4 regions of the Pseudoalteromonas sp. ASV78 genome follow, and region 1 is predicted to be linked to each of the others. Evidence: predicted binding sites of a transcription regulator. Region 1 holds the regulator's gene; each other region holds the start of a gene.
The links. Region 1 encodes sigma-54, which starts transcription at its own class of promoters, with help from an activator protein. Its sites were predicted from a motif close to GTTGGCACGNNNNTNGNNT; they were not measured.

Region 2: a site for sigma-54 is predicted at 3,485-3,503, ahead of ACMVDV_RS12115 (TorF family putative porin). Genes of this name have one in related genera too.
Region 3: a site for sigma-54 is predicted at 3,427-3,445, ahead of ACMVDV_RS17450 (DUF3192 domain-containing protein). Genes of this name have one in related genera too.
Region 4: a site for sigma-54 is predicted at 4,783-4,801, ahead of ACMVDV_RS00510 (flagellar basal body rod protein FlgF). Genes of this name have one in related genera too.

What each region holds. Positions count from the first base shown of each region.
Region 1 is NZ_JBLOPA010000001.1:3,551,106-3,558,589, reverse strand. Features, by position in the region: gene ACMVDV_RS16180 (calcium/sodium antiporter) at 1-440, shown strand, start outside; gene ACMVDV_RS16175 (KpsF/GutQ family sugar-phosphate isomerase) at 466-1,437, shown strand; gene kdsC (3-deoxy-manno-octulosonate-8-phosphatase KdsC) at 1,437-1,988, shown strand; gene lptC (LPS export ABC transporter periplasmic protein LptC) at 1,985-2,539, shown strand; gene lptA (lipopolysaccharide transport periplasmic protein LptA) at 2,529-3,062, shown strand; gene lptB (LPS export ABC transporter ATP-binding protein) at 3,059-3,784, shown strand; gene ACMVDV_RS16150 (RNA polymerase factor sigma-54) at 3,851-5,347, shown strand; gene hpf (ribosome hibernation promoting factor) at 5,376-5,663, shown strand; gene ptsN (PTS IIA-like nitrogen regulatory protein PtsN) at 5,668-6,120, shown strand; gene rapZ (RNase adapter RapZ) at 6,304-7,146, shown strand; gene ACMVDV_RS16130 (HPr family phosphocarrier protein) at 7,175-7,447, shown strand.
Region 2 is NZ_JBLOPA010000001.1:2,695,683-2,703,166, forward strand. Features, by position in the region: gene ACMVDV_RS12100 (AsmA family protein) at 1-1,658, opposite strand, end outside; gene ACMVDV_RS12105 (helix-turn-helix transcriptional regulator) at 1,801-2,001, shown strand; gene ACMVDV_RS12110 (hypothetical protein) at 2,151-3,314, shown strand; gene ACMVDV_RS12115 (TorF family putative porin) at 3,605-4,282, shown strand; gene ACMVDV_RS12120 (SLC13 family permease) at 4,571-6,427, shown strand; gene ACMVDV_RS12125 (aldo/keto reductase) at 6,564-7,457, opposite strand.
Region 3 is NZ_JBLOPA010000001.1:3,828,215-3,835,698, reverse strand. Features, by position in the region: gene ACMVDV_RS17470 (1-acyl-sn-glycerol-3-phosphate acyltransferase) at 1-420, opposite strand, end outside; gene ACMVDV_RS17465 (SO_0444 family Cu/Zn efflux transporter) at 581-1,882, opposite strand; gene zntR (Zn(2+)-responsive transcriptional regulator) at 1,866-2,279, opposite strand; gene ACMVDV_RS17455 (D-2-hydroxyacid dehydrogenase) at 2,382-3,326, shown strand; gene ACMVDV_RS17450 (DUF3192 domain-containing protein) at 3,491-3,874, shown strand; gene ACMVDV_RS17445 (diguanylate cyclase) at 3,920-4,837, opposite strand; gene ACMVDV_RS17440 (ATP-binding protein) at 4,806-7,484, opposite strand, start outside.
Region 4 is NZ_JBLOPA010000001.1:128,292-135,775, forward strand. Features, by position in the region: gene ACMVDV_RS00480 (chemotaxis protein) at 1-345, shown strand, start outside; gene ACMVDV_RS00485 (CheR family methyltransferase) at 366-1,196, shown strand; gene flgB (flagellar basal body rod protein FlgB) at 1,733-2,143, shown strand; gene flgC (flagellar basal body rod protein FlgC) at 2,146-2,577, shown strand; gene ACMVDV_RS00500 (flagellar hook assembly protein FlgD) at 2,592-3,272, shown strand; gene flgE (flagellar hook protein FlgE) at 3,329-4,684, shown strand; gene ACMVDV_RS00510 (flagellar basal body rod protein FlgF) at 4,838-5,602, shown strand; gene flgG (flagellar basal-body rod protein FlgG) at 5,624-6,412, shown strand; gene flgH (flagellar basal body L-ring protein FlgH) at 6,431-7,114, shown strand; gene ACMVDV_RS00525 (flagellar basal body P-ring protein FlgI) at 7,126-7,484, shown strand, end outside.

The sequences.
Region 1 (7,484 bases):
GGCTAGTCATCGGCATGGTGTTACTGCCTATCAGCTCTCACTTTTTAGTTGGCTCAGCCGTTGATATTGCCAAATTTTTTGGTTTAAGTGATCTGGTTATTGGCTTAACCATTATTGCTATTGGTACAAGCCTACCTGAACTTGCCGCCTGCATTGCAGGGGTATTGAAAAATGAAGATGATTTAGCACTGGGTAATATTGTTGGCTCAAATATTTTTAACATATTAGCGGTATTACCACTGGCTGGTATTATCAACCCATCAATTATTGATCCATCAGCGGCAAACCGTGATGCCTTAATAATGATTGCTGCCACCATAGCATTGATTGCTATGTCTTTGAGTTTTAGAGGCACAAGACGCATTAATCGAGTTGAAGGTGGCCTGTTATTGGTCGCGTTTTTAGTCTATCAAGGTTATATTTTCAACCAAGTTGCTTAATGCTACCCAAAAAATGGATAACACTATGACGCAGTTAAATTTTATTGAACAAGGTAAGCGGGTACTCGATATCGAGCGCCAAGCACTGACTGAGATAGCCCAATACCTCGACGAAAACTTTAATCGAGCTTGCCAGTTAATGTATCAATGTCATGGCAGGGTCATTGTAGTGGGTATGGGAAAATCCGGTCATATCGGCAATAAGATTGCTGCAACATTGGCAAGTACAGGTACTCCTGCGTTTTTTGTTCACCCTGGCGAAGCAAGTCACGGCGATTTAGGCATGATCACCCGCGATGATGTGGTCATGCTACTATCAAACTCAGGTGAAACCAGCGAAGTACTTAATATTATTCCAGTCATTAAACGCATTGGCGCAAAAATGATTGCCATGACAGGTAACCCAGCATCATCAATGGCAAAATGGGCAGACGCTCATGTGTGCATTAAAGTGAGCCAAGAAGCCTGCCCATTAGGGCTTGCACCAACGGCAAGCACCACAGCCACACTTGCGATGGGCGATGCGATGGCAGTTGCCCTGCTAGAGACTCGTGGTTTTACCGCCGATGACTTTGCACTCTCACACCCAGGTGGCAGCTTAGGTAAACGCTTACTGCTATGCTTAAAAGATATTATGCACAGTGGTACTGCAACACCTATCATTAATGACAAGCAGTGTATCAAAGACGCGTTAATTGAAATGTCTGCCAAAGGATTAGGTATGACGGCCATTGTTGATGATAACAAGCAACTTGCGGGGTTATTTACTGACGGTGATTTACGCCGTATTTTAGAGCAACGAGTTGATATTCATAGTACTTTGATAAGCACTGTAATGACTCGCACTTGTACCACAGCAACCGCAGATATGCTCGCCGCCGAGGCACTTAACATTATGGAAAATAAGCGTATCAACGGCTTAATTGTGATTGATGATGAGCAACGCCCTATTGGTGCACTGAACATGCAGGATTTGCTAAAAGCAGGAGTTTTATAATGCAGTTTGCTGATTTATACCAGCCGCTTGGTGACGATGCACGCAGCCGTGCACAGAAAATTAAACTGCTTATTTGCGACATCGATGGCGTATTCTCAGATGGCCGTATTTACCTAGGCAACCAAGGTGAAGAACTAAAAGCGTTTAATACCAAAGACGGCTTTGGTATTAAAGCGTTGATCAACAGTGGTTTTGAAGTAGCCGTGATCACCGGTCGTCATTCACAGATAGTTCAGCAACGAATGACTAGCCTGACTGTACCGCACATTTATCAAGGCCAAGAAAACAAGTTGCAAGCTTATCAACAGCTCAAGGATAAACTGCAGTTAACTGATCAGCAAATTGCCTACATTGGTGACGATGGGCCTGATCTGCCGGTCATGGAGTTAGTGGGATTTGCAGTGGCAGTAAACGATGCCCATCCACTGATCAAGCGTATTTCACACTATACAACCATGCTACCTGGTGGCTTTGGTGCCGTGCGTGAGTTAACTGATTTACTGATGCTCGAAAATGGTAAATCGTTAACCTGCGAAGGGACTAGCTCATGAATAGTGCGCGTTTAATATTATGCGTACTGTTCGTCGCTTGTATGGTGTGGCTGTGGTTCCCCTATTTTAATCAACCTGCAACCACAGTACAAAACCAAGAAGATATCATAGCAAAACCTGATTACACGGCGGTGGCATTAAAACAAACCGCATTTGATGAACAAGGTAAGATTAGCCACAAAGTAACCGCTGCAAAAATGGAGCTCTATCAACAGTTAGGCTTCACTTACTTTGAGCAACCTATTTTTACTTTATATAATCAACAACAAACGTGGCAAATTAATGCAAACGAAGCCACCTTATATGAAAATCATCAATTAATTTTAGAAGGCAATGTGGTGGCTAAAAACCTGACCAACAATGCCATGATTGAACATATAAATGCAGACAACATTCAGGTTGATATTGAGCTGCAAACCATGAGTTCTGAACAACCAGTAGAATTGATCGGACCAAATTTAAAGATCACTGGGCGCGGCCTGCATGCCGACTTAAAAGCCGAAGTGGTAGAACTAATTAACCATACGCGAACCATATATTATGACCAATAAATTTGCTCACTTGCTTGTTATACCAAGCTTATTCATGGCCTTTTCAAGCTTTGCAGAGACTGCCTCACCGCCTGCGAACCAAGTATCGATCAGTGCAGACAAACAACTTGCACAACTGAAAGATAATATCGGTATTTTTGAAAAGAACGTTGAGATCATTCATGGTAACCGTCGTATCAAAGCTGACCGCCTTGAAGTACACAAACGTGAAGACTTAGGCGATAATAAACAACTGCTTGTAGCGACTGGCAACCCAGCTTATTTTGAAGAAAAACAAGCTGATGGCACGATCATGAGCGCCAGTGCTGAAGAAGTTCGTTACGACGTTGCAAAGCGCTACTTAACCTTAATTGGTGACGCACAGGTTACTCAAGCAGGGCAAAAAATTAATGCTAAAAGTATTACCTACGACATGGATCAACAACTGATCAGTGCCGAAAAAGGCGCAAGCTCAGACGATCGCGTACACACTATACTCGTGCCAGTAGACAGTAAAAAAATCAAATCTAAAGGCCAACCATGAGTACATTAAAAGCTGAATTTTTAGCGAAAAGCTACAAAGGTCGCCAAGTTGTCAAAAGTGTTGGTTTAGAAGTAACCGCTGGCAGCATTGTTGGTTTACTTGGCCCAAATGGCGCAGGTAAAACCACCACCTTTTATATGATTGTAGGCTTAGTGCCTAGCGACAAAGGCAAAATCAGTATTGATGATAATGACATTACCCTACTGCCAATGCATAGCCGCGCCCGCTTAGGAATTGGTTACTTGCCTCAGGAGTCATCAATATTTCGTAAGTTGACTGTATATCAAAATCTTATGGCGATTTTAGAAACCCGCAAAGAGCTAAAAAAGCAAGCCAGAGAAGAAGCCCTCGACAGCTTACTTGATGAGTTTAGCATTCAACATATTCGCGACAGCCAAGGTATGGCGCTATCAGGCGGTGAACGCCGACGCGTTGAAATTGCGCGCGCTTTAGCTGCAAATCCAAAATTTATCTTGCTAGACGAGCCTTTTGCTGGCGTTGATCCAATTTCAGTGTTAGATATAAAGAAGATTATTGAACACCTTAAAAACCGTGGTATTGGCGTACTTATTACCGACCACAATGTACGAGAAACCCTTGATGTTTGCGAAAAAGCCTACATAGTTTCTCATGGCGAGTTAATTGCTTCAGGCACACCTGAGCATGTACTCGCCGACCAAACAGTTCGCGATGTTTACCTAGGTGAGCAATTTAGGCTATAAAGCCACACTTAGCTAAGCATCTGCTAAACTTAACAATGACAATAATAAAAGGATTGTTAGAGATACATGAGGCAATCACTCCAGCTGCGCATGGGCCAGCAACTTACAATGACACCGCAACTGCAGCAAGCGATTCGCTTATTGCAGCTCAGTACATTGGATCTCCAGCAAGAAATTCAAGAAGCGCTAGATAGCAATCCGTTGTTAGAACTAGAAGAACATGAATATTCAGAAGATACGGCTGGCAAAAACGAACAAAAACAAGATAACGATGACTTAACTGTCAGTGCCTCAGCGGACGACAAGCCTAGTGAATACGAACAAGAAAGCAGTGAAGCGTTAAGTAAAGAAACACTCAGTGACGAAATGGCCATGGACGTCACTTGGGATGAATACATGAGTGCAGCGCCAAACAGCTCATCAGGCCCAATGCCTGAAGATGAATCTATTTATCAAGGCGCCTCAACAGAGACCTTGCATGAGTATTTAATGTGGCAGCTACAACTGACTCCGTTTAGTCCAACCGATGAAGCAATAGCCATTGCGATTGTTGAAGCCGTTGACGACTCAGGTATTTTAACCCTCAGCTGTGAAGACCTTGTAGAGAGTTTAAATCAAGGCAACAGCGAAGAAGAAATCGAACTTGACGAAGTGCAAGCAGTGTTAAAGCGCATTCAGTTATTTGACCCAGTTGGCATTGCCGCACGCAGTTTACAAGAATGTTTATGTATTCAATTAAATCAATTTGATCCCGCAACGCCTTGGATTAGCGAGACAAAAATGATTTTAACGGATCATATCGATTTATTAGCTAGTCGCGACTATCGCACTTTGATGAAAAAGACTAAGCTTAAGGAAGAAGAACTAAAAGAAGTCATGACACTGATCCACAGTCTCAATCCAAAGCCTGCGGATACCATAGTACGGGAAGAGTCAGAATACGTTATTCCTGACGTATCAGTGAAAAAAATTAAAGGCCGCTGGGTGGTTGAGCTTAATCCAGACAGCATGCCAAAAATTAGAGTGAACAGCCAATATGCGGCCATGTCACGCTCAGTAAAATCGAGCACTGACAGCCAATTTATTCGTTCGCATCTGCAAGAAGCTAAGTGGTTTATAAAAAGCCTAGAAAGTCGCAATGATACATTACTCAAAGTAACTAACTGCATTGTTAAACAGCAGCAAGGGTTCTTTGAACATGGCCCTGAAGCCATGCGACCTATGGTGCTAAATGACGTTGCTGAAATGGTTGAAATGCATGAGTCGACAATTTCTCGGGTAACAACCCAAAAATACATGCATACTCCGCGTGGTATTTTTGAGTTAAAGTATTTTTTCTCAAGCCATGTAAGCACTGAGAATGGCGGCGAATGCTCATCTACCGCGATTCGAGCATTGATCAGAAAACTGATTAGCGCAGAAAACTCAGCGAAACCATTGAGTGATAGTAAAATTGCAGATATATTGGCAGAGCAAGGTATCAAAGTAGCTAGACGGACTATTGCAAAATACCGCGAGTCACTGGCTATTCCACCGTCAAATCAAAGAAAGAGTTTGATTTAAGGCGTAAAATCAAAAAAGGAAAATGCTTATGCAACTAAATTTAACTGGTCGTCACGTAGAAATTACTGATTCATTAAGAGACTATGTAAACAATAAGTTTGCGAAGCTTGAGAGGCATTTTGATCACATCAACAATGTCCATGTTATTCTTGACGTAGAAAAGCTAAGCCAAAAAGCAGAAGCCACAATACATGTCAGTGGCGCTGAACTATTTGCCTCAACTGAGCACCAAGACATGTACGCAGCCATTGACGGACTAATCGACAAACTTGACCGTCAAGTAATCAAACACAAAGAGAAACACGCTCGACACTAATACTATGAAATTAAGCTCACTTATTTGCCAGGACTGCAGCAAAGCTGCGGTCCTTTTTAATAGCAAAAAACGGATCATTGAATTTATCAGCCAATTGGCTCATGAACAACTTCCCCAGCTATCGCAACAAGAAATCCTCGATGCATTACTCGCTAGAGAAAAACTAGGTAGTACAGGCATTGGCCGTGGTATTGCGATTCCTCATGGTCGTATGGCGGGTATTGAAAACCCACTAGCGATAATTTTAGTGAGTGAATCACCAATTGATTTTGATGCGATTGATAATCGTCCAGTGGATCTATTTATCGCCCTCATCGTACCAGATGGTGATAGCCAACTTCATTTGAAGACGTTAGCCACAATTGCTGATAAACTTAACGACAAAGATTTTTGCAAACAATTACGTAGCGCAAAAACGGACCAAGATTTGTATCACGTTATTGTTGAGCAGTCGTAGTCATACCAATTGCATTGCATTACTGATCTATTATTGCGACAGGAAAATAGCGCTATAACAAGGCGGAAATTATGACATATAGTTGCGCTATATAAATAATTTCTGACAAAGTTAGTGAGTTATTTAACAAGCTAGAATGATCATGTTTTTAATAAAATTGGTATTAAATGAAGGAGAATTTACATGGAGTTAATCATCATCAGTGGCCGCTCTGGCTCAGGTAAATCTGTTGCCCTGCGCGTAGTCGAAGATCTTGGCTATTATTGTGTTGATAATATCCCTGTCAACTTATTACCTTCATTAGTGCGTAGTGTTTCTGATAATTACGACAAAATTGCAGTCAGCATAGATGTGCGTAATTTACCCAAGGAACAAGAAGAATTTAACGATATTCTTGAATATTTGCCAGGTTTTGCAAATCCGACATTATTTTATTTAGACAGTGACGATCAAACGCTGATCAAGCGTTTTTCTGAAACCCGTCGCTTACACCCATTATCTTTGGATTCTTTGCCGCTTGATTTAGCCATCAAACAAGAAAAAGTATTACTTGATGTATTAACGACCCGAGCCGACTTTATACTGGATACCACCGACCTCAGCGTCCACCAGCTTGCAGAGTCAATCCGTGAAAAAATTCTAGGTAAAAAAGACAAAAAACTAATTATCACCTTTGAATCATTTGGTTTTAAGCATGGCATTCCAAAAGAAGCCGATTACGTATTTGATGCGCGGTTTTTACCAAACCCACATTGGGAGCCTGAGTTAAAGCCACTTACAGGCCTTGATCAGCCAGTAAAAGATTATTTAGCCAGCCACAGTATCGTGCAAAAATTCACTTGGCAGATCCAAACCTTTGTACAAACGTGGTTACCGCACTTAGAGCGTAATAATCGTAGTTACCTCACGATTGCAATTGGCTGTACCGGTGGCCAACATCGCTCCGTTTATTTAGCCCAAACCATTGGTGAAAGCTTTTCAATGAGCCACAGCAATGTAAAGATTCGCCACCGCGAGCAAGAATAACAACTCTCGTTTACAGTAAGGAATATTGATGCGCTTAGAAGATACATTTTTGATAAAAAACAAACTTGGATTACATGCCCGCGCAGCCACTGTATTAGCACAATTAGCCGTGCAGTTTGATGCCAGTATCACGCTTTATCAAGATGATAAACAAGCCGCTGGCGATAGCGTACTGGGCCTAATGTTATTAGAAAGCAGCCAAGGCAAAGAAGTTAAAGTAGTGTGTGAAGGTCCAGACGCAGAGCCCGCTCTTGCTGCCATTGGTGCACTAATCGAACAACGCTTTAACGAACAAGAATAGCTCGTAGTCAGTACCACTAAATTGCGTTAAACTGAAC
Region 2 (7,484 bases), 860 kb from region 1:
GTATTTTTACCAACGCCATTAGTAAAGTTAAAGCTACCAGTGAGTGCAGAAAAATCTGTTTGCTGGGAATTATCAAAGCCGGTATCTAGCCCTTCTGATACTGCTCCAAGGTTGCCTTTAATTAGCTCTTTACCTTTGCGTACCATTTCAGCGATATTGGCACCTTTGACTGCACCATCGGCAAACTCAAATGCCAATTTACCTTGCAGTGCACTCATAAAGTCTTTTTGGCTCTGACCTGATGTTGCTAAGTCCCAATTTAACGAGCCTTTGCCCATTAGCTTATCAAAGCCTGCCGCATCCGTTAGCAATGGTTGAGCATCTATTTTATCTAATGAGAAGTTGGTGCTGATTTGATAAGGAGCTTGTTTCGCATTAACCGTTATTGTGCCTTTACCATTACCTTCGTAGGCGGCAAATTTATCTAGGCTAACTGCAGCAACCGCGTTTTTAAGGGTGACTGTAAATTGATTAGCACCAAGTTTGATTTCATTTGCTTGTAAGCCACTTGAACGGATCACCACATTCGCATCTAGGGCATTTAAGCCACTCAAATCCATTTTTGTGTCATCCCAAACAATCGGTTGCGCTGGTGCATCCTTTGCAGGCTCTGATGCCTCAGTTTGCGCAACTGCTTCTGGTAAGTATGGATTTAAATCAAGCATGCCTAAATCGATATCAGCATTAACGGCTAAACGCTTACCTAAATTAAGCTCACTTTTCCCCTTGATCTCTAATGCATCAAGGGTAGCGACTAATTCAGCTAGATTGAACTTATCACCTTGCATACGCATTTTGCCGCTAACACTAAATGCATTAAATGCGTTTTCTTTGGCGTTCAGCTCTACTCCCTGCCATTTAGCAATGTCTTTCACTGAATCACCACTGAGCGATAATTGACCTTGAATATCTTTGCCTTGGCCAGCAATTGAGCCTTTAAACTCAACATCGACTAATCGAGAAGTCACACTTTTAGTCACATTAAAGGTATCGCCTTCAATGGCTTTAGCGGGGTTATCAACCGTTACATCCAGTTCAAAGCGCTCTTGCATATAAGTAATTGCGCCTTTCACCTCTAATGTTTTATGCAATGAAGGCAGTAAAATTGCTAACTCAAGATCGCTGATCTCTTGCTTAACGCCAGTCGCACCATCTAAGTAAACAAACTTACCGCCGTAAATGGCCACTTCACCTAATGCAATATCAAAGTTTTCAGGTAGCTTAACTGGGCCACTATTTTGTTGCTGCGCTGCTGGCTGCTCTGCAACCGCATCAAATAATTGCCAGTTTGCTTTACCATTTTTATCTGTTTCGAGCAGAATATTTGGTTCATTGATCACAAACTTTTCTAGTTTCAGTTCACCACCAAATAGCGAAAACCACGGAATATGAATTGCCAGTTGCTGCATGCTTGCCATATCAGCGCGTGAGCCCGTTTTCATATTGGCAAAGTGCACATCTTCAAGCTCAAGTTTTAATGACGGAAAAACAGATAAGGTTTTGTCACCTTTAATGGTCAGAGCTCGCCCTGTGGTTTGCTCTACCTGTTGCGAAACTTTGTTAAAGATTGCATCGGTAGGGATTAAAAACGGCGCTGCAACGATTAAAGCAACAAGCAATAACAGTATAACGCCAATAACTTTAAATAAGGTTTTCATGATGGTCCTTTCAAATGTGCAAATAATACTCTTATCATAGCGGGAGTTAGCATTAAAATCATTGTGCAACGAAGAAAAATGCACTTCTCTGCATTCTACATTGAATATATGAATTGTGACTGAAACATTTTAATACCTTTAGCTGCAAAACCATATAGCAGAATTTCGCAAAGCCGCGGGGCTATCGCAGCAAGAACTAGCCGATGCGATTAATGTTTCGCGCAAAACCATTAGTACGGTCGAAACATCGCGCTTTACACCGTCGGTGATCATTGCGTTGAAAATAGCGCTGCAATTTAATACCTCGGTTGAGAGTCTATTTTTACTTGATGAACACGATTAATACAGCCATGCTGCAATCTTGAGATTTTCAGAACTATCTTGATTGCATCCCTTGTATTCTTCGGTATGATGCACAGCCCTGTTGTTTTAAGGCGTTTTGCGCTAAAATTAAACAACTGAAAAATGTATCTAACCGGAGTACCATCAGGCATGAAAAAACTGCTCATTTCACCTTCACAAATGGCATTAGGCGAACAAGAAGGCCATATTTATCAAAATATTCTAAAGCAGGCTTCTGAAATCAGCTTAAACCTGATGGCGGTGAAAATAGAAAATCATCCTGAAGACTTCTTAGGTTGGTGCTATGAATTGCTCAATGCTAGCCGTGACCGTATTAATCATGATTTACTAGAAACCAATCAGTTACCTATTTTAAAAAAGCTTAATGAGTTACTCGTTTCAGCTATTAGCTTCTTACAATTGAAAACATTACGTGTTGCACCTTGGCCTGTGGTCAGTGTATTTATTGAGCAGCATAAAGACGTATTAGCGCTTGATGAGCAATTGCGTCTGACCCAGTATATTGCTGGTATTCGTGAGCAGTCATTAAAAGAAATGATCCCTGAAGACTTATTAGCATTTACTGGTAAACATACTTCAGCGCTCGATCCAAGCAGTTATAACTTTGACGTTGAATGGTTTAGTTCAACAAAGAGTGCCAAGGCTTTCCATCAAATGCTTGCTGACCTTCCCGCTTTATTTGATGAAGCATTAGCACACATCCCTCTTGAAGGCGAAGTAACAGAAGCTGATTACCAAGAGTTTGTACTCAAATACGTACACGCTTTTACTGACAACAATGAAAAGCCAACTTTAGCACCGGCAACTCGTTTATTGGCAATGCGTCGCCCTGATGTATTTACACCGCTAAACAACTCACGCTTAGATGCCTTATGTGCAGCGTTAGCGATAACCAAATTAAACAATCGTGATTTTGCACGCTATTGGCAAGATATTGTGCAAGCGATTCATGCTATGTCTTGGTTTAAAATGGCCAATGGTGACAGCGAACTGGATCAACAACTTGTGGCAATTAAAGCGCTAGTTCCGTGCTTTTTCTATTATGCAGACACCAACAGTGCTGAAAACTCAAATTACATCAAGTTATTGAGTAAACCAAAGCGTACTACTAGCAGCACCACTAAAAAAGTGCGCCGTGGCAAAGAGTCAGCTGAAATACTGGTTGACCGCGCCCTTGCTGCCGATGATATGCCTGAGCATATCCGCGCAAAACGTGATTCTATTATCAGCGAAGTACAAAAAGGCCGTGGCGTTGCTGAGACCATCAGCCTGATGCGTACTATATTTGGTTAAACCACAGTAAAGAATACAAAAACCCGCTGCAACTGATTTGTGCATGCGGGTTTTTTTATGCACCAACTAAGTGCGTAACAAACAACCATGATTATATCCCTCCTCTAAGCACTGAATTTAACCAGATGTTTTCAATAGATTTTAAATTTAATTTAAAGCTTTTCATTTAACTTGGCACAAGCAGTGCAAATATCCTGTTAGACAACTAGAAATGGGATCAGCAATTACTAGACTGCAATCTAATAAATAATTGCGAACCAAAAAATCAGCATAACAACAGGATACCAAACATGTTAAAACTAAAATCAGCGATTGCTATCAGCACCCTTGCATTTATGGCCGCTACATCTACAGCAGCTTATGCAGAAGTAACTGCCAATGCGGCAGCAACATCAAACTACTTATGGCGTGGCCAAGAACAAACCGGTGGTGATGCCGCTGTGTCTGGTGGTATTGATTACGCTAATGAATCTGGATTTTATGCAGGTACTTGGGCATCAAATGCAAGTTGGGCAGAGGGTATGACCTACGAGCTTGATCTCTACGCTGGTTTTGGTGGCGATATTAATGAAAACATCAGCTACGACGTTGGCTACATCTATTACGCTTACCCTGATGCAGCTTCTGCTGCAGATGCCGATTTTTCTGAAATCTACGGTAGTATCAGTATGGGTGGCTTTAGTTTTGGCGCATCAGTACTTGCAACTTCAGCCGCCAGTGGCGATGGCACAGACTTTGGTGATTCGTTATACCTAACTGCAGATTACGGTTTCGCAGTTGGCAGTAATGGCACTGAAATGGCCTTACACTTAGGCCACTATTCTGGTGATTTTATCGGTGATGACGATATCATCGATTACGGCGTATCTATCTCTAAAGATGGCTTTACCTTTGGCCTCTCAGATACCGATATGGATGACAGTGATATTAAGGCTTACGTTGCTTTTGCAATGGACTTTAGTCTATAAAAAGAATGTGTTACTTGCTGCAACACTAAGGGCCGCAAGGCCCTTTCTCATAATAAAAATACTCTTCCTTAATGACCAATCTAGCTATAGTTTTATAGAAGGTGGAGCTTGTTAAACCCAACTTCCTGTCACTTTCTATCGCTCACCCTTGCAAAAAACGCTGCTTGTATCTAGCTTAAACTTAAGATCTTTATCAAAATTTAGATTATTTTGGAAAATTTTCAGTTAGCTGTATTGTATATAAAGACTCATTGATCTAACTGTCAATATAACAAAAGGAACGCCACTATGACCTTCGAGCAGTTGCTCATTCTCGCCATTTTATTTATTACAGTTGCGTTGTTTTTGTGGGGCCGCTTTCGTCATGATGTAGTGGCATTAATGGCTTTATTGGCTTGTGTTGTGGTTGGCTTGGTTAACCCTGAAAATGCCTTTAGTGGTTTTGGCCATCCCGCGGTCATTACGGTGGCTTGTGTACTCATTTTAAGCCGCGGCTTACAAAATGCTGGCGCTGTAGACGCTTTAACTCGCATTGCCTTGCCTAGCAATGCCGGGCGCATGCTCAGTATGCTGGCGCTCATGGGGTTAGGGGCTCTACTATCTGGTTTTATGAACAATGTAGGCGCGATGGCGTTACTGATGCCAGTGGCTATTCATGTTGCAAAACGGCTTGAATTAACCGCTGGGCAAATACTAATGCCGCTGGCTTTTGGTACTATTTTAGGTGGCATGACTACATTAGTGGGAACACCACCGAATATTATCGTCTCTGGTTTTCGCGCTGAAGCGGGATTAGGCAGTTTTAGCATGTTTGATTTCACTCCTATTGGTCTCGCCGTTGCTGTAATTGGCATATTATTTATTGCACTCATTGGCTGGCGACTGGTTCCTGCGCGAAAGCAGTCAGGTTTAGAAGGGTTTGAATCAGGCGCTTATATTACCGAAGTGAGAGTCGAAAAAGGCAGTAAAGCGGATGGTATGCGCTTAAGTGAAATTGAAAAAGAACTCATTGAAGTCGATGCTCAAATCATTGGCATTGTACAAAAAGAGGTAAAAATAATTGCCGCTCACTCAAGCCGTCGAATTTATGAAAACGATATTTTAATGCTCGAAGCAGAAGCCGAATCGCTAACGGATGCACTGTCTATTTTAGGCTTAAAACTTGAAGAATCTATTGAGCAAGCCGCTTCTGAACAAGCACAAGAAACACACACCTCTTCAGACACAATACCCGAAAGTGAGCAGTCTGCTGAACAACAAGCAGAGCAAGACAAACCAAACAGAACAGGCGAAGTATCGCTAATAGAGCTGGCTGTGTTGCCTAGTTCAATGTTAGCTGGGCGCTCAGCCAGTGATATATCACTGCGTACTCGGTATGGCATAAACTTACTCGCTTTGTCGCGAGAAGGTGCACGTTCAATGAAACGCCTGCGTTCAATTGGCATTCAATCGGGTGACTTATTACTAATGCAAGGCGATCCAGAGTCGATTGCAGAATTTGCTGCTGATAATGGCTGTGTCCCCTTAGCTGAACGAGAACTACGTATTCCAGATAAAGTAAAAATATGGCAAGCAAGTTTGATTATGTTATTTGCCATTGCAGGTGCTGCGTTTGGCATACTGCCCGCTGCCGTCTCATTTGCCATTGGTGTATTAGCCTCTATGGTTGTAAAAACAGTACCATTACGCCAAGTATACGAAGCCATTGATTGGCCTGTGATTGTGTTACTCGCAGCTTTGATCCCCGTTGCGGGTGCCATGGAAGCCACCGGCACCGCCGACCTAATAGCACGTTTTTTGCTGGAAAGTGTGGCGCAAGGCAATGCCGTAATAGGGTTAGCATTAATTTTAATTGTTACTATGTTCTTATCTGATTTAATGAACAATGCTGCGACCGCCGCAGTGATGTGCCCCATTGCCATTGGAGTTGCAACCACCTTAGGTGTTAGTCCAGATTCATTTTTAATGGCCGTAGCCATTGGTGCGTCGTGTGCCTTTTTAACCCCCATAGGCCATCAAAATAATACCCTAATTTTAGGCCCCGGCGGCTTTCGCTTTGGCGATTATTGGCAGCTAGGAATAGCGCTAGAGATTATTGTGGTTGCTATATCACTGCCTATGCTACTGATATTTTGGCCGCTGTAAGCCCATTAAACGGCGCCTGCAGTGAATTATGTAGTTTAAAAACTCTGCAAGTGCCAGTACTTAGTTTTTTTGCACGGCCCTAACTCACTTTATAAATAGCATAAGCAACCCTCACCTAAAGCATACTGAGCTTAAGTTAAGGCACACTATGCCCTGTTGAGCCTTGCCAAATACGATACCATTGCTCGCGACTGAGTTTTAATTGCTTAGCTGCAACAGCTGATTGAATACGTTTAATATTACCCGTGCCTAACACGACTGATGGCTGGCTTGGATGCATTAGTAACCACGCGTAAACCACTTGATCAATAGAACTGGCGCCAATTTCACTGCCAACTTGCTCAAGTACGTGGCGAAGGCGAATCGCTTTTTCATCGTTTTCTGCAAAAATGCGACCGCCAGCCAAAGGCGACCAACACATAGGTTTAATATCAAGTAACTGACATTGGTCTAAACTGCCATCATCAAGAGCATGCATTTCATACGGTGAAAATTCTATTTGATTAGTGACTAATTCAAAGTCCAAGCGTGACTGTAATAAGCTCAATTGTGATGGCGTAAAGTTAGATACCCCAAACTCCAGTACATCACCGTTTTGTTTAAGGGTAGTAAATGCCTCAGCTACTTCGTCTGCATTCATCAAATAATCTGGGCGATGGATCAGTAATACATCTAATCTATCGGTATTAAAATGCTTTAACGATTGCTGCGCTGAGCTAATAATATGCGCTGCACTCGAATCATAATGATTAGCTTGGCCTGCTAACCCTAAGCTTGCAAAGGCTGGCTTAATACCGCATTTAGTAATAATTTTTATCTCATCACGAATACTTGGCTTTAGTGCCAAGGCTTTGCCAAATTCGGCCTCGCAGCCATATTCACCATAAATATCAGCATGATCAGTATGTTTAACGCCAGCCTCAATCGCCTGCTCAAGAAACGTTAAACATTGCTGCGGTGTAATTTGCCAATCTAATAATCGCCAAAACCCAAGTACTAGGTCGTCTATTTTACGCTCTGACACTCTCATAATAACCTCTAACTGATTCTAATTCCT
Region 3 (7,484 bases), 280 kb from region 1:
ATCACCGATGGCGATACGTACTGTTTTCATCTTATGGCTAAACAACCCCCAATTCACTAATGCGGGATCAAGCACGATATCGCGATGGTTGGAGATAAACAAATAGGCTTGTTTGGGATCCAGTTGATCTAAACCAGAAAAAGTAACTTCTGAGGTAGTGCGCTTAACCAATAAAGCTAAATATTTCGCAACTTCCTGCTGCACTTGTTCAACAGAATTAACACCGCCCCATTTTTTTTGTAATTGTCGGCGAACTAAAAAACGCGCCAAAAATGGTACCGAGGATATAAAGCGCGGCAAGTTATATTTTGCTAATACATCAATAAATGCGTTATCAGCAATCAAACGAGCAACTGAGGCAGCTACTTCGTCGTCGTTGTAAGGTCTAATATCGGCGTACTTATCCACTAATTCACTCATTACTGCATCTATAAAGTTAAAAAAACGGCACGTAAAATACGTACCGTTTATATTATGCTCTCGATTATAACTCAGGCAAACTAAAATGCGAACTAAGTCACACTATTGCACTTTAGTTCAACCTGATAAGTGCTCTTAAAAGTACTTATAGAACAATTAATTAAGCAATGCTCTTACCAGTTACTTTTCGCTTTACTTGCCACGCTTTCGCCACTAAACGCAGCATAAGTGCAATTAAAATGACTCCGCAGATAAAGCTTAACCAATGTGGCAGTACTTCATGCTCTTCACCGAGTAATGGGGTGACTACAAAACCAAACTCAGTCACTAAATAATCAGTTAAAAAACCAAATATTAACGCAACACCAATAACCCCAGTTAAATAGGCGGCCACGGCACGCTTACCAAGCTCATTAGCCACTACACCTAGTGTAGCGATATTCGTTGCCGGTCCCGCCAGCATAAACACTAACACCGCCCCCGGAGATACCCCACTCAATAATAAGCCTGCTGCAATTGGCGTAGATGCAGTGGCACAAATATACATTGGAATACTGATCAATATCACCACTAGCATGGCAAAAATACCGCTGCCCCACTGCGTTAAAAATGACTCTGGCACATAGGTTTGTACTAATGCAGCAAAGAATAAACCAATCATTAACCACACCATGGTATCTGATAGCAGTTTATTACAGCTAAAGCTCACTGCTTGTTGCATCTTTTGCCATTGGCTTTGTGATGCTGCGCTTGGTGTATCGCAGCAACTGGTTTTAGCTTCAGCCGCTGCTGGTTTAGGAGCGCAACAGCTGGTTTTAACTTCAGGCGCTGCTGATTTAGGAGCGCAACAGCTGGTTTTAGCTTCTGGTTCTGCCGGTTTAGGAGCGCAACAACTGGTTTTAGCTTCTGGTCCTGCTGGTTTAGGAGCGCAACAACTAGTTTTAGCTTCAGGCGCTGCTGGTTTAGGAGCGCAGCAGCTGGTTTTAGCTTCTGGTTCCGCTGATTTAGGAGCGCAACAGCTGGTTTTAGCTTCAGATCCCGTCGTCGATTTTGCTTGCGGTTTCTCAGTATCACGCCCGACTAACACACCCGCAACGATGGCACTACAAATAGCGGCAATCGGACGAATAATCGCCATAAATGGACCTAATAACACATACGACACTGACACCGAATCAACCCCTGTTTCAGGGGTCGAAACTAAAAACGCAGTGGTAGCACTTTTTGAAGCACCAGCACGTCTTAAGCCAATCGCCGCAGGAATAACACCACATGAACACAGCGGCATTGGTGCGCCAATTAAAGCGGCTTTCACTGTGGTCCAAAAACCTTCTTTACCTAAATGCTTATTTAAAAAATTTGCCGGTAAATACACATTTAATAACCCAGCAATAAGTAAACCAAGCATTAACCAAGGGGCAGATAATAAAAATAACTGCCAAAAATTATTGAGTAAGTCCATCGATGTCCTCCAAAGTGGTTAATATTGAACAGTTATCTGCGGGCTCTTGTCCGCCACAACATTTGTCAGCAAGTACCGATAATGATTGATGAAAACGTGTTAATTCAGCAATGCGCTCTGCGACTAAGTCACGCTTTTGTATTGTTAAGTTTTTTACTTCATGGCATGAATGTTGGTGCTTTTTAAATTTAATTTGCAGCAACTCTTTGATCTCAGCCAAACTAAAGCCAACATTTTTAGCACGTAAAATAAACTCCATTTGCTTTAATGCAGCTTCACCATAATCGCGATAACCAGCCCCGGTTCGACTCGATGGCGTTAACAAATTATGTTTTTCATAGTATCTTAGGGTATCTGTAGAGACACCTAACTGATTAGCAAACTCACCTATTTTCATCTGTGTCTCCAATGAGTGTATTATCCACTGATGCCAAGTATAAACCTTAGAGTACACACCAAGGTCAAGCATTAAAATTATTTTCTTTAATAAGGACAGCGCATGAATATTACCCTTCTCGATACTGCCACATTAGCAGGCACATCACTTGAGCCTTTGCAAGCACTTGGCAATTTCACCAGCTACCAGCTCACCAGTCCAGAGCAAGTATTAGCTCACAGTGCTGGTGCTGATGTGTTGATCACCAATAAAGTGGTACTTAATCGCGAAACACTGGTAAAACTCCCAGAATTAAAGCTCATTTGTGTTGCCGCTACTGGCACTAACAATGTTGATTTAGTCGCAGCTAAAGAATATGGCATAGCCGTTACCAATGTTGCAGGCTATTCAACTTCTTCGGTTGTGCAGCACACCTTTGCTTTGATCACTAACTTACTCGGCAATACCCATCGCTATATTGCTGACTGCCAACAAGGCTTATGGCAACAAAGCGAGATGTTTTGCCGCCTGGATTATCGCTTTAATGATATTGGCGGTAAAACCTTAGCAATTATCGGTTATGGCTCACTTGGCAAAGCGGTTGCTGATGTTGCAAAAGCGTTTGGTGCTAATGTGATCATTAGTGAGCGTAAAGGTGATAGTCCTAGAGAAGGCCGCACGGAGTTTTTTCAAGCAATTAAGCGTGCCGATATTATTAGTGTTCACTGCCCATTAACGGATGAAAGCCGCGATCTAATTGGCAGCGAAGAACTGGCAATGATGAAACCAAGCGCCATTTTAATTAACACTGCCCGTGGTGGGATTGTTAACGAAGCACAGTTAGCGCAGGCATTAACTAATAAACAAATAGCAGGGGCTGGATTTGATGTGTTAACCAAAGAGCCTGCGGCAGATGATAATCCGTTAGCCGTTTATCGTGGCGACAACTTAATTTTGACCCCGCATATTGCGTGGGCAAGTGAGGAGTCAATCATTCGTTTGGTTAAACAAGTGAGCTTAAATATCAGTGCATTTAGCCAAGGCAAAAGTTTAAACCGATTGGTGTAATAAACTAAGTTTTAGCTTTTAGCACTATCCAAGGTGGTTAAATACAATGAGCCACCGCAAAAAAATAAAACTAAATCATTGATTTTAAAGTATATAAAATATTGGCAGATTCTTTGCTAATACTAAACAAATTAATAATCAATATTTAGCATCAGGATAAAATAATGAAAAAAGTACTTTTAATCGCCGCGCTTACTGCCCCTCTTCTAACCGGTTGCGTGATTGCCGTATCAGACGGTGAAGCAGAAACACATTGGGCTGGAGATAACTATTCAAGCTGGGAAAAGCGCCATCAATCTAATCGTGAAAGCATCGCTGCCTTAGCGTTAGATACTAGTTATCAAAGTGTATTAAAGCAATTAAAAACACCTGACTTTACAGAGTTATTAAAAAAAGAAAACGATGTGTACCAAGTGCTATTTTATGCCACTCACAGCATTCACTCAGATGGTAAAACAACTAAAGATGAATGTACGCCAATGGTGTTTAAAAATAATAAGCTAATTGGTGTGGGTGACAGTATTTATAATTCACTAAGCGCAATCTAGACCATCAATATAATAAGAGTGGATCATCATCCACTCTTATTTGTACTACACACTTGCAGCAATAACACGGGCCACAATTTTATCGCGCCCAGTAGCTTTAGCTTCATATAAAGCGAGATCAGCCTCCTCAAGCAGCGTGTGTTCAGCATACACTTGACCAAACTCGGTAGTGGCAACGCCTATACTGATGGTAACATGATCGGCATTTAGTGACGTTTTATGCGGGATATTGAGAGCATTTACGGCATCTCTGAGTTTATTTGCACACTGCCATGCATCTTGTTGGTTGGTATTTGGTAATACAGCGGCAAACTCTTCACCACCATAACGTGCAACAAAGTCGCTGCCACGCTCACATGCAGCAACCAATGCATGTGCCACACGTTTGAGACAATCATCTCCAGCACGATGACCATAACAATCGTTATAACGTTTGAAGTGATCTATATCCATTAACAATACCGATAATGGAGTACCAGTACGCTGGCTTCGACGCCATTCCCGTGATAAATTTTCGTCTAGATAACGACGATTAGGGATCTCTGTCAGCCCATCAATTGAGGCTAGTACTTCAAGCAAATCATTTTTTTGCTTGATCAGTAATTGATTACGTACCCGAGCACGAACTATTGCCGTACTAAATGGCTTAGCAATATAATCCATGGCACCTAATTCAAATCCTTTCGCTTCATCATCATGGCTGGTATTCGCTGAAATAAAAATGACAGGGATAGCTTGCGTAGTTGGGTTTTCTTTTAATCGAACTAATACTTCATAACCATCAATACCCGGCATCACAATATCAAGAATAATTAAATCAACCTGAGTTGATTGAATAAATGTCAGGGCTTGTTCACCGCTTTCGACTAAAAATATCTCGTGATCATTTGCTAGTGTTTTCTCTAACACTAATCGGTTTATTGGGTCATCATCAACGATCAGTATTTTGGCTTTCTTCAACATTTACTGAGCCTTGTATTTGAATGTATCTATTTACCTGTGCTAATTCGAACAGCAGCTGGTTCAGCTCTAATTGCTCAACGTCTTGCGATTCTCGCAGTTTACCTTCTAATTGCTGTGCGACAGCACAGAGGCGATTAAACCCAAGATTTCCTGACACACCTTTAATAGTGTGCACTAATCGTTTTAAGTCATTAATCTTAGTCGAAACTTGCAATTGCTGCATATGACTAGCACACAACTGTGCAAACTTATCTAACATAACCTGTAGCAAGCCATTATCGCCCGAGAATTGCGCTAACATAAAAGAACGATCAAAAAATGCAACTTGGGTTACTTTCAGCTCATTGATTGCATTTAATAAAGTCGCAGCAATAACAGGTTTGGTGAGATGCTTGTTCATCCCAGCTGCAAATGAGCGTTGCTCATCGGCCAATTCACTGTGTGCAGTAAGCGCAAAAATAGGTAATTGTTGTTGAGTATACTGTTGTCGCAGTAAAGCCGTTGCTTGTAAGCCATCAACTTCTGGCATCTGAATATCCATCAAAACCAGATCCGGCTTTACTTGTGCTACTAAATCAATCCCTGCCATCGCCGAATTTGCAGTCATAACATTAATATTTGCTTGGTTTAAAATATTGCTAATAATATCTAAGTTCAGTTGATTATCATCAATCACTAACACTAGCAACCCGGCAACATTAAGCATAGGCACTGTCGTTGCAGTATCAAGCTTATAGCATTCATTGAGTGGTTTGAGCTGCTGTAATCGTTGTACTAGGGCGGAACTTTTAATACTGATAATTTGCAGGTTATTAAAAATGGGCAGCACGATGTGCGCATCATTTTTAACAACATAGAGCTGAGTGTTATTTTTCATCAGCGCAGCTTTTATATTAGGCCGCTCAATAATACTAACCACATCAATATCATTAGCAATAATTCGCTGTGGTTCCGCAAGCTCAGTCGTGTCGGTTAGTTCAGATAACATACAAAAACGTAGCTGCTGTAGTGGCCGCAACGCCTCAGGTAAATTAATCCCCCGCTCAGAATGTATTACCAATGTATTGTGCCAATTGGGCAGGGCTGATTGCTGCTCAATAGTAAACGTGATTGTGAAGAAAAACTCACTGCCTTGGCCTTTATCACTCACTACGTTAATTTCTGAGCCCATTAACGCCACTTCATGTTTTACAATGGCAAGTCCTAAACCGACACCTTGATGAGTACGGGTGAGCGATTCATCACCTTGGGTAAATGCGTCAAATAATCGACTTTGATCGGCTTTATCAATGCCTACGCCAGTATCTCGCACTGTAAAACACAGTGTTTGCTGCGCTTGAGTTATATCATGCGCGGTTATTTTAAGTGTGATAGTGCCATGTTCGGTAAATTTCACCGCATTAGTCAGTAAGTTACCTAACACTTGTTGCAAGCGAATATAATCACCCACCAGTTGAGGCGCAATTAACGGATCGACCTCAATCTTAAAAGTGAGACCTTTTTGCTGGCAAAGCCCAATTAACACACTCTCACAGCTATCTACCAGCGCGACTAACTCAAAGTTAACCAAGTCGAGTTGTAGTTGATTATTCTCGCTTCGCGCAAAATCAAGCATCCGATTAAGCATAGCTAATAAACTTTGTGCAGCACTTTTTGCTTGCGCTGCATGCTGTTGCTGCTGCGTTGTTAAGCCTTGTTGGGCAACCATATCAATCAAGCCGGTCACCGCATTAAGTGGTGTGCGAATTTCATGGCTTAAATTCGCAATAAAGCGACTTTTTGCCTCGGTTGCTCGCTCTGCATCTTGCTTAGCTTGTGTTAATGCACTGACATCTTGAATATGAATAACATAATAATAAGGCGCTTGCTGCTCATCCCACACTAAAGAAACACTCAACTGCCACCAAAGATTAAGCTCTTCTTGGCCTAATGTAAGGTGATACACTTTCTTTTTCTCAGTCAACAATAAGGCTAATAGCGATGCTATTTCTTGCCATTGCTGCTGCGGGAATAACTGTGCTAATAATAAATTGGGCGCTGCTTTATCAATATCAAAAATCTTACGAGCCGTCCTATTAAGCTGTAATACGGTATGCTCAAGTGACAATAAAATCACCCCATTAGCGGCATACTCAATGGCACTGCGAAATTTAGACTCAGATGCTTTTAATGCCAACAGTGCATCCTGTTGAGCTGTGATGTCGCGGCCAATTCCCATCGAGCCCAATAATTGATTTTGCTCGTTATAAAATGGCGCTATGGTTAATTGAAATGTTTGTAGTTGGGTTTCAAGGCGCTGCTCTGCTTTCGTTTTGGTTGTTAATACTTGTTGTTCCAGCTCGCTAATTTGACCATTATCATCACTAATATCACATAACTGCTGACCAACTAACTGCCCTTGTTCAACCCCAATGTATTGCTCATAAGCACGGTTGCAACCTAAAAATGAACCATCAATATTTTTAAAGTAAATTAAATCAGGCACACTATTTAGCATGGTATTGAGCAAGGCTAAATGTCGCTCTTTAGCTTCATAACTGCGTGCTAATTCACGGGTTTTAATTTTAACTTGGTCATCGAGTTCGCTGTTAGCTTGTTGTAAAGAATCAACAAGCTGCTGATTTTTATTAAGTACCCACTTTATCCG
Region 4 (7,484 bases), 3.4 Mb from region 1:
CGTGCCCTTGAACCATTAGGCGTACAAACAGAACTTGCCAAAAATGGTAAAGAAGCGCTAATAAGATTACGAGAGATTGCCGAGCTAGATTGTATCAACGATATTACCGAGCGAGTAGGGCTATTGATCTCTGATGTTGAAATGCCAGAAATGGACGGCTATACCTTAACAGCAGAAATTAAAGCAGATCCAAAATTAGCTCCATTGCATGTTATTTTACATACATCGCTCAGTGGGGTGTTTAATCAGGCGATGATTGAAAAAGTTGGCGCTGATGACTTTATTGCTAAGTTCAATCCGGATGAATTAGCTACAGCAGTGAAAAAATGGGTTCATTGTGACTAATTTGAAAAGGCGGTGTAACTTTGGAAAATAAGCATTTAGAGCAACGCGAGTACGATCAGTTTCGTTCTTTTTTAGAGCAACAATGTGGCATTGTGCTAGGTGATAATAAGCTTTATTTAGTTAAAAGCAGACTTGCTCCGCTAATGGTGCGTTTTAATGTCGCATCATTGTCGCAATTGGTTAGTAAAACGCTGAGTCCGCATGAGCGGCAGTTACGTGCCGCAGTGGTAGATGCTATGACCACCAATGAAACGTTATGGTTTCGGGACCAATACCCGTTTGAACTATTACAAAGTAAATTATTTCCAGAGCATAAAGAGTTACGTCGACCGCTAAAAATTTGGTCTGCAGCAAGTTCGTCAGGCCAAGAGCCGTACTCTATTGCTATGTCTGTTGCTGAGTTTCAGGCAAAACAACCGGGCGTGTTAAAAATGGGGGCACAGATCATCGGCACCGATATTTCTAATACCATGTTGGATATGTGCAAGCATGCAGAGTACGACTCGCTTGCTTTAGCCCGAGGGCTGTCGATAGAGCGTAGAAAGAAGTTCTTCAAAGATAGCGGCAATGGCATGGCGCAAGTGAACGAGTCAATCAAGAAATTGGTCAGTTTTCGGCACCTCAACTTATTGGATTCATACGCGTTAATGGGTAAATTCGATATTATTTTTTGCCGTAATGTACTCATTTATTTTGCCCCAGAAGTTAAAGCGAAAATTATTGCGCAATTTGCGCAAGCACTTAACCCTAAAGGGTATTTGTTCTTAGGTGCCTCTGAATCTATGTCGGGATTAAGTGACGAATTTGATATGGTGCGTTGTAATCCAGGCATTATTTACCAAAAGAAATAGTATTTTAAAATTAAGACCTGACGGCCCCTTATAATTAGTAGGCTCGCGTTTATCCTGTGCAAATAAAGCTCTTTTGCACAGGATACACCCGTAGGAAATGGCTTTAGCCATGAATTCCCAAGCGCTCGGTTTTAGGATCCTAACGGCCAGTCACTTCCCTAAAACCTAGTGCCTATTCTTACAATCATTGCGCATAAGCGTAGCGAGCTCTTAACTTCTTAACTCGCTGTTCTATGGTGAATCAATCACTTAAAGATATATTTTGCACAAAGAGAAGTGCATGTGGGTAAATGAGCCGACACACCGTAGGAAATGGCTTTAGCCATGCATTTCCAAGTGCTCGGTTTTAGGAGCCTAACGGCCAGTCACTTCCCTAGAACCTAGTTCCTATATTTAACGTAAACGCGGTGGCAAACCACTCCCTACAAGTAATGTAAACACCGAGTCACTTCCCTAGACCTTTATCTCCCTAGTAGCTAGTTAAACTGGCTCATCTTTTGCATTAGTCATCCTAAGTCAATTTTTTGGAGATGGTTATGGCTATCAGTTTTGATAAAGCATTTGGGGTTCATCCTCATGCAATGTTGATCCGTTCGCAACGTGCTGAGTTATTAGCAACCAATATCGCTAATGCTGATACGCCGGGCTATAAAGCGAAAGACATCGACTTTGCCACGGCATTGAAAGCGGCAAAAAGCCACCAGCAAGGCGGCAATAACATGGTAACAACTAACCCAAATCACATTGCCGGTGGTAGTCGTTATGTCGGCAACAGTGAAATGTTTCGCTCGCCAAATCAAGCAGATACAGGTGATGGTAACTCGGTTGATATACAAGTGGAACGAAACTTGTATACAAAGAACTCATTAGAGTATCAGGCAAGCCTGCAGTTTATGAGTGGTAAAATTTCAGGCCTTAAAAAAGCCCTCGGTGGTCAAGGAGCATAAGCATGAGTTTATATAACGTTTTTGATATTTCAGGTAGTGGCATGAGTGCACAAAATGTGCGCTTGAATACAACCGCGAGTAATATTTCGAATGCGAATACCATCAGCTCAAGCCAAGACCAAACGTATCGAGCGCGTCACCCTGTTTTTGCCGCTGAGCTGATGAAAGCATCAGAATCAACGGGTAATAATCAGGGCTCGTCTGTTGGCGTTAAAGTGCTAGGAATTGTCGAGAGTGATAAACCTTTGCAAATTGAATATAACCCAAACCATCCAAGTGCGGATGAAAACGGTTATATCTACAAACCTAACGTTAATGTCGTTGAAGAAATGGCTAATATGATTTCCGCCTCACGCTCTTATCAAACCAATGTGCAAGTTGCAGATGCAGCGAAGCAAATGTTAAGTAAAACACTGTTGCTTGGGCAGCGGTAATTGAGGGTTAGATTATGAGTAACGATATCAGTACTGTATCGTCAAGTTATATTGATTCACTTCGCGGGCAGAATAACCAAGTTACTGACGAAAAGAAAAGTGATGCACTAACGCAAGAGGATTTTTTCTCGTTGTTAACGCAGCAGCTGTCGTTTCAAGATCCCAGCAAACCTGCAGACAACGATCAAATGATTGCGCAAATGACCAATTTCACTATGGCGGAAGGTATCGCAAATTTAAATTCAAAATTTGAGTCTTTGGCGGCTTCAATGACCTCCAATTCTGCGTTGCAGGCATCAACTCTGGTTGGTAAGAAGGCTTTAGTAGAAGCAGATACATTAGATCTTAACAGCAGCGGTGAAGCCTCGGGCATAATCGCAATCGAAAGTCCTGTTAAAGATTTAAAGCTCAGTATTACGGATGCCTCTGGACAACTTGTGAGAACTATTAATTTAGATACTCAACCAGCAGGCGGTTTACGCTTTAGCTGGGATGGCAAAAATGAAGCAGGTGAGAGCCTTCCTGAAGGAGAATACAGTATAAAAGCTGAGGGCAGCATGGGAGAGGAGTTTACTAGCTTACCTATGGCCACATATAAAAACATTGAAAGTGTAAGCATTAATGGTGCTAATGGCATTATTATCAACACTAAAGCTGGTGCGATTAAGCTGACTGATGTCGCAGAAATTGCATAAAACATTTAAAGTATATTTCTAGCCGAAGGCTAATATTAACAGTTTAGAGGTCACTTATGAGCTTCAATATTGCGTTAACAGGCATCGCTGCCGCACAAAAAGATTTAGATGTTACTGCTAATAACATCGCCAATGTAAATACCACGGGTTTTAAAGAGTCGAGAGCTGAATTTGCTGATGTTTATGCATCATCAGTTTTTACCTCGGGTAAAACTAAAAATGGTGATGGTGTGCAAACAACATCCGTATCTCAACAGTTTCACCAAGGTTCAACATTAGGTACGCAAAACTCACTGGATCTTGCAATCGGCGGAGAAGGGTATTTTGCTCTTAGTTCTGAGCTGGGTTCACAAGATCATACCTTTACTCGTGCAGGGGCGTTTAAATTAAACAAAGATAATTTTATCGTTGACTCAAGAGGTAGCTTTTTACAAGGTTTCCCTGTGGATCCATCAAGCGGGGATGCGACATCAGTGAGTTTGAGCACATCTACCGCGATTCAAATTCCTGATTCATCTGGTTCGCCGCGTGCTACGACAAATATATATTCGTCTTTTCGGTTGGATTCGACCAAAGCAGCGCCATCTGTTACACCATTTGATCCAACCCAATCTGGCTCAATTACTCACTCTACCTCAACCAATATTTATGATTCGTTAGGTGAATCGCATACCATGCAATTGTACTTTGTGAAAACAGATGCAGCGGTTACAGGAAATGCTAACGAATGGGAAGTCTATTCGACCTTAGACGGTCAAGTAGTAAACCCAGATGGAAGCCCGCAAGGCGCTACTGGACCATATACTCCAATTTCAACATTTCAGTTTGACGCTAACGGGTTACCACTCAATACCAACGGTACCGCAAATACGACAAATACATTTGATTCAGTGGTCTTCGATGGCGCTAACCTGACAGGTATTTTAAGCAATGGCGCTAGCTTTCCTAACAATGTAACTGTCAATTGGCGTGATGAAGCGGGCACTTCTTCAAAAATACCGACACAACATGCGGGATCTTTTGAAAATAAAGTACTAGACCAAGATGGTGCAGCTGTGGGGCGGTTGGCAAATATTGATATTGGTGTTGATGGAAAAATTGTTGCTTCTTATAGTAACGGAGATTCTAATTATTTAGGACAAGTTGCGTTAACCCGCTTTTCAAACTCTCAGGGCTTACAACAAGTCGGCAACACTTCGTGGAAGAAAAGTTTAACCTCTGGTGAGCCGATAGCTGGAGAAGCTAATTCGGGCGCATTTGGTAAAATTAGCTCATCGGCGTTAGAGCAATCGAATGTAAACTTAACCAATGAGTTAGTTGATTTGATCAGCGCACAACGTAACTTCCAAGCCAACTCGCGTGCACTAGAAGTGAACTCAACACTACAACAAAATATCTTGCAGATCCGATAATTTCGGTTCTACTTTTTATAATCCGACACCGAGGCCGCTATTTTTTAGCGGCCTTTTTTATTTGCACTATCTTGCTTACATTTGTCACGTCAATTTATTGTGGCACTTATCTTGCATTTATCACGTTATAGATTTTTAACGTGAGTCGATGTTATGGACAAGATGGTCTACATTGCAGCCTCTGGTGCTAAGCAAAGTTTGCGGGGCCTAGAGCTTAAAGCAAATAATTTAGCAAACGCGAATACCACAGGTTTCAAGTCTGACTTCGCACAAGCACGTTCGATGCAAGCGTTTGGGGAAGGTTTACCAACACGTGTTTTTACTATGCAAGAGCGCCCAGGCTCGAATATGACCTCTGGCGGTATAGTTGAAACTGGCCGTGATCTTGACATTGCGATGAGCGATAAAGGCTGGCTAACGGTACAAGATGCTTCCGGTAATGAGGCATATACTAAAGTCGGTACACTGAATATCACCCCTGATGGCGCTTTAATGACCAGTCATGGCCGTCAAGTTATTGGCGAAGGTGGGCCTATCATCTTACCGCTACCAATCGAAAAGATTGAATTTAGTGAAGATGGTTCGATTCAAGTACGTCCGCAAGGTGCACCCGCTAACTTTTTAGAAGTTGTCGACCGCTTAAAGGTGATAAAGGCAAATAACTCTGAGCTTGAAAAAGGCAATGATGGTCTATTTCGGCCAAAACCCGAATTACTGGAAAATGATATCTGTGGATTTTGCGACATCTCTAATGATGTGAAGGTGCTAAGTGGCACCTTAGAGATGTCAAATGTGAATCCGGTACATGAAATGGTGGATATGATAAGCCATCAACGTCAATTTGAATTACAAGTTAAGTTAATGAAAACGGCAGAAGAAATTGACGAACGACATACTCAATTACTGCGTATTGTTTAACTTTATTGAGAGGACATTAGTATGAATCCTGCATTGTGGATAAGTAAAACGGGGCTTGATGCTCAACAAACCGATATTTCGGTGATCTCAAATAATTTAGCCAATGCCAGTACCGTTGGTTATAAAAAAAGCCGTGCTGTGTTTGAAGATTTACTGTACCAAAATATTAATCAGCCGGGGGGACGTTCATCACAAGATACCGAAATGCCTTCTGGTTTAATGTTGGGGGCGGGTACTAAAGTTGTTGCCAATCAGAAAAACTTTTCCCAAGGTAATATGTTAACCACTGAAAATTCATTGGATTGGATGATCTCTGGCCCTGGTTTTTTTGAAGTGTTGCAGCCTGATGGCAATATTGCTTATTCGCGAAATGGTCAATTTACTACCGATGAAGATGGTCGCATTGTAACAGCAGGTGCTGGTTTTCCTGTGCAACCGGAAATGAATGTACCTGATGATGCGCAGTCAATTACCGTATCGCAAGATGGCGAGGTATCGGTGCGTATATCAGGGCAGCCTGAAAATGTGGTGATTGGTCAGTTAACGATCAGTGACTTTATTAATCCATCGGGCCTTGAGCCTGTAGGGCAAAACTTATATACCGAAACGGCAGTCAGTGGTGCACCCGTACAAGGTAACCCAGGGCTTGAAGGATTAGGCACGGTTGTACAAGGGGCACTTGAAACGTCTAACGTAAATGTAACCGAAGAATTAGTTAACCTGATTGAAACTCAACGTATTTATGAGATGAATTCAAAAGTGATTTCAGCGGTTGATGAAATGATGAGTTACATCAGTCAGCAACTTTAACTAATTCGGAGCAAAGTTATGCGTAATTTATCTATAGTCTTAACTGGTGCATTTATCTTGAGTGGCTGTATGACGACTCAAAACCACAGCGTGGTTCAAGATGATCCATACTATGCTCCTATGTACCCAGAGCCTGCCGCAGAGCAAGTCGTACCAACAGGCTCATTGTTTGATAGTTACTTATCAAACGATTTATATTCAGACAAAAAAGCCTTACGCACCGGGGATATAATTACAGTTAAACTGCAAGAATCAACGCAATCATCAAAAGCAGCTAAAACTGAAACGGATAAACAAAGTGATGCTAGCCTCGACCCTGTCATTGGTTTAGGCGGACTACCCGTTAATATTGGCGGCGATAGTATTCAATTTGGTGTTGGCAGTGGTGCAAAATTTAAAGGGGATACTAAGTCAAATCAATCTAATAGTTTATTTGGTGATATTTCGGTGAATGTGATGCGGGTATTACCGAATGGTAATTTAGTGATCCGTGGTGAAAAGTGGTTAACCTTAAACACCGGTGAAGAATTTATTCGTCTTGAAGGGCTTGTTCGTCCGCAAGATGTTACCGCAGATAATACTGTGACCTCTAACAGAATCGCGAATGCGCGCATTCAGTATTCTGGGAAAGGGCAAATGCAAGAGACTCAAACGGGAGGGTGGTTAACACGATTCTTCAGTAGTTCTCTGTTCCCTTTTTAAAGGATGTTGATATGAATAGCTTGAAAGCGTTGCTGTGTATATGTTTATTAGTTTGGCACTGTAGTGCCAGCGCTGAACGTATCAAAGATGTCTCAATGGTTGAAGGTGTTCGCTCAAACCAGTTAGTTGGTTATGGCCTGGTAGTCGGTTTACCTGGCACCGGTGAGCAAAGTCGTTTTACTGAACAAAGCTTTAAAGCCATGCTCAATAGCTTTGGTATTACCATGGCATCGAATTTAAAGCCTAAGATTAAAAATGTGGCTGCGGTTGCTGTTCATGCCGAGTTACCTGCATTTAGAAAACCCGGTCAAACTATTGATATTACTGTATCGTCAATCGGCAGTGCCGGTAGTTTACGCGGTGGCACATT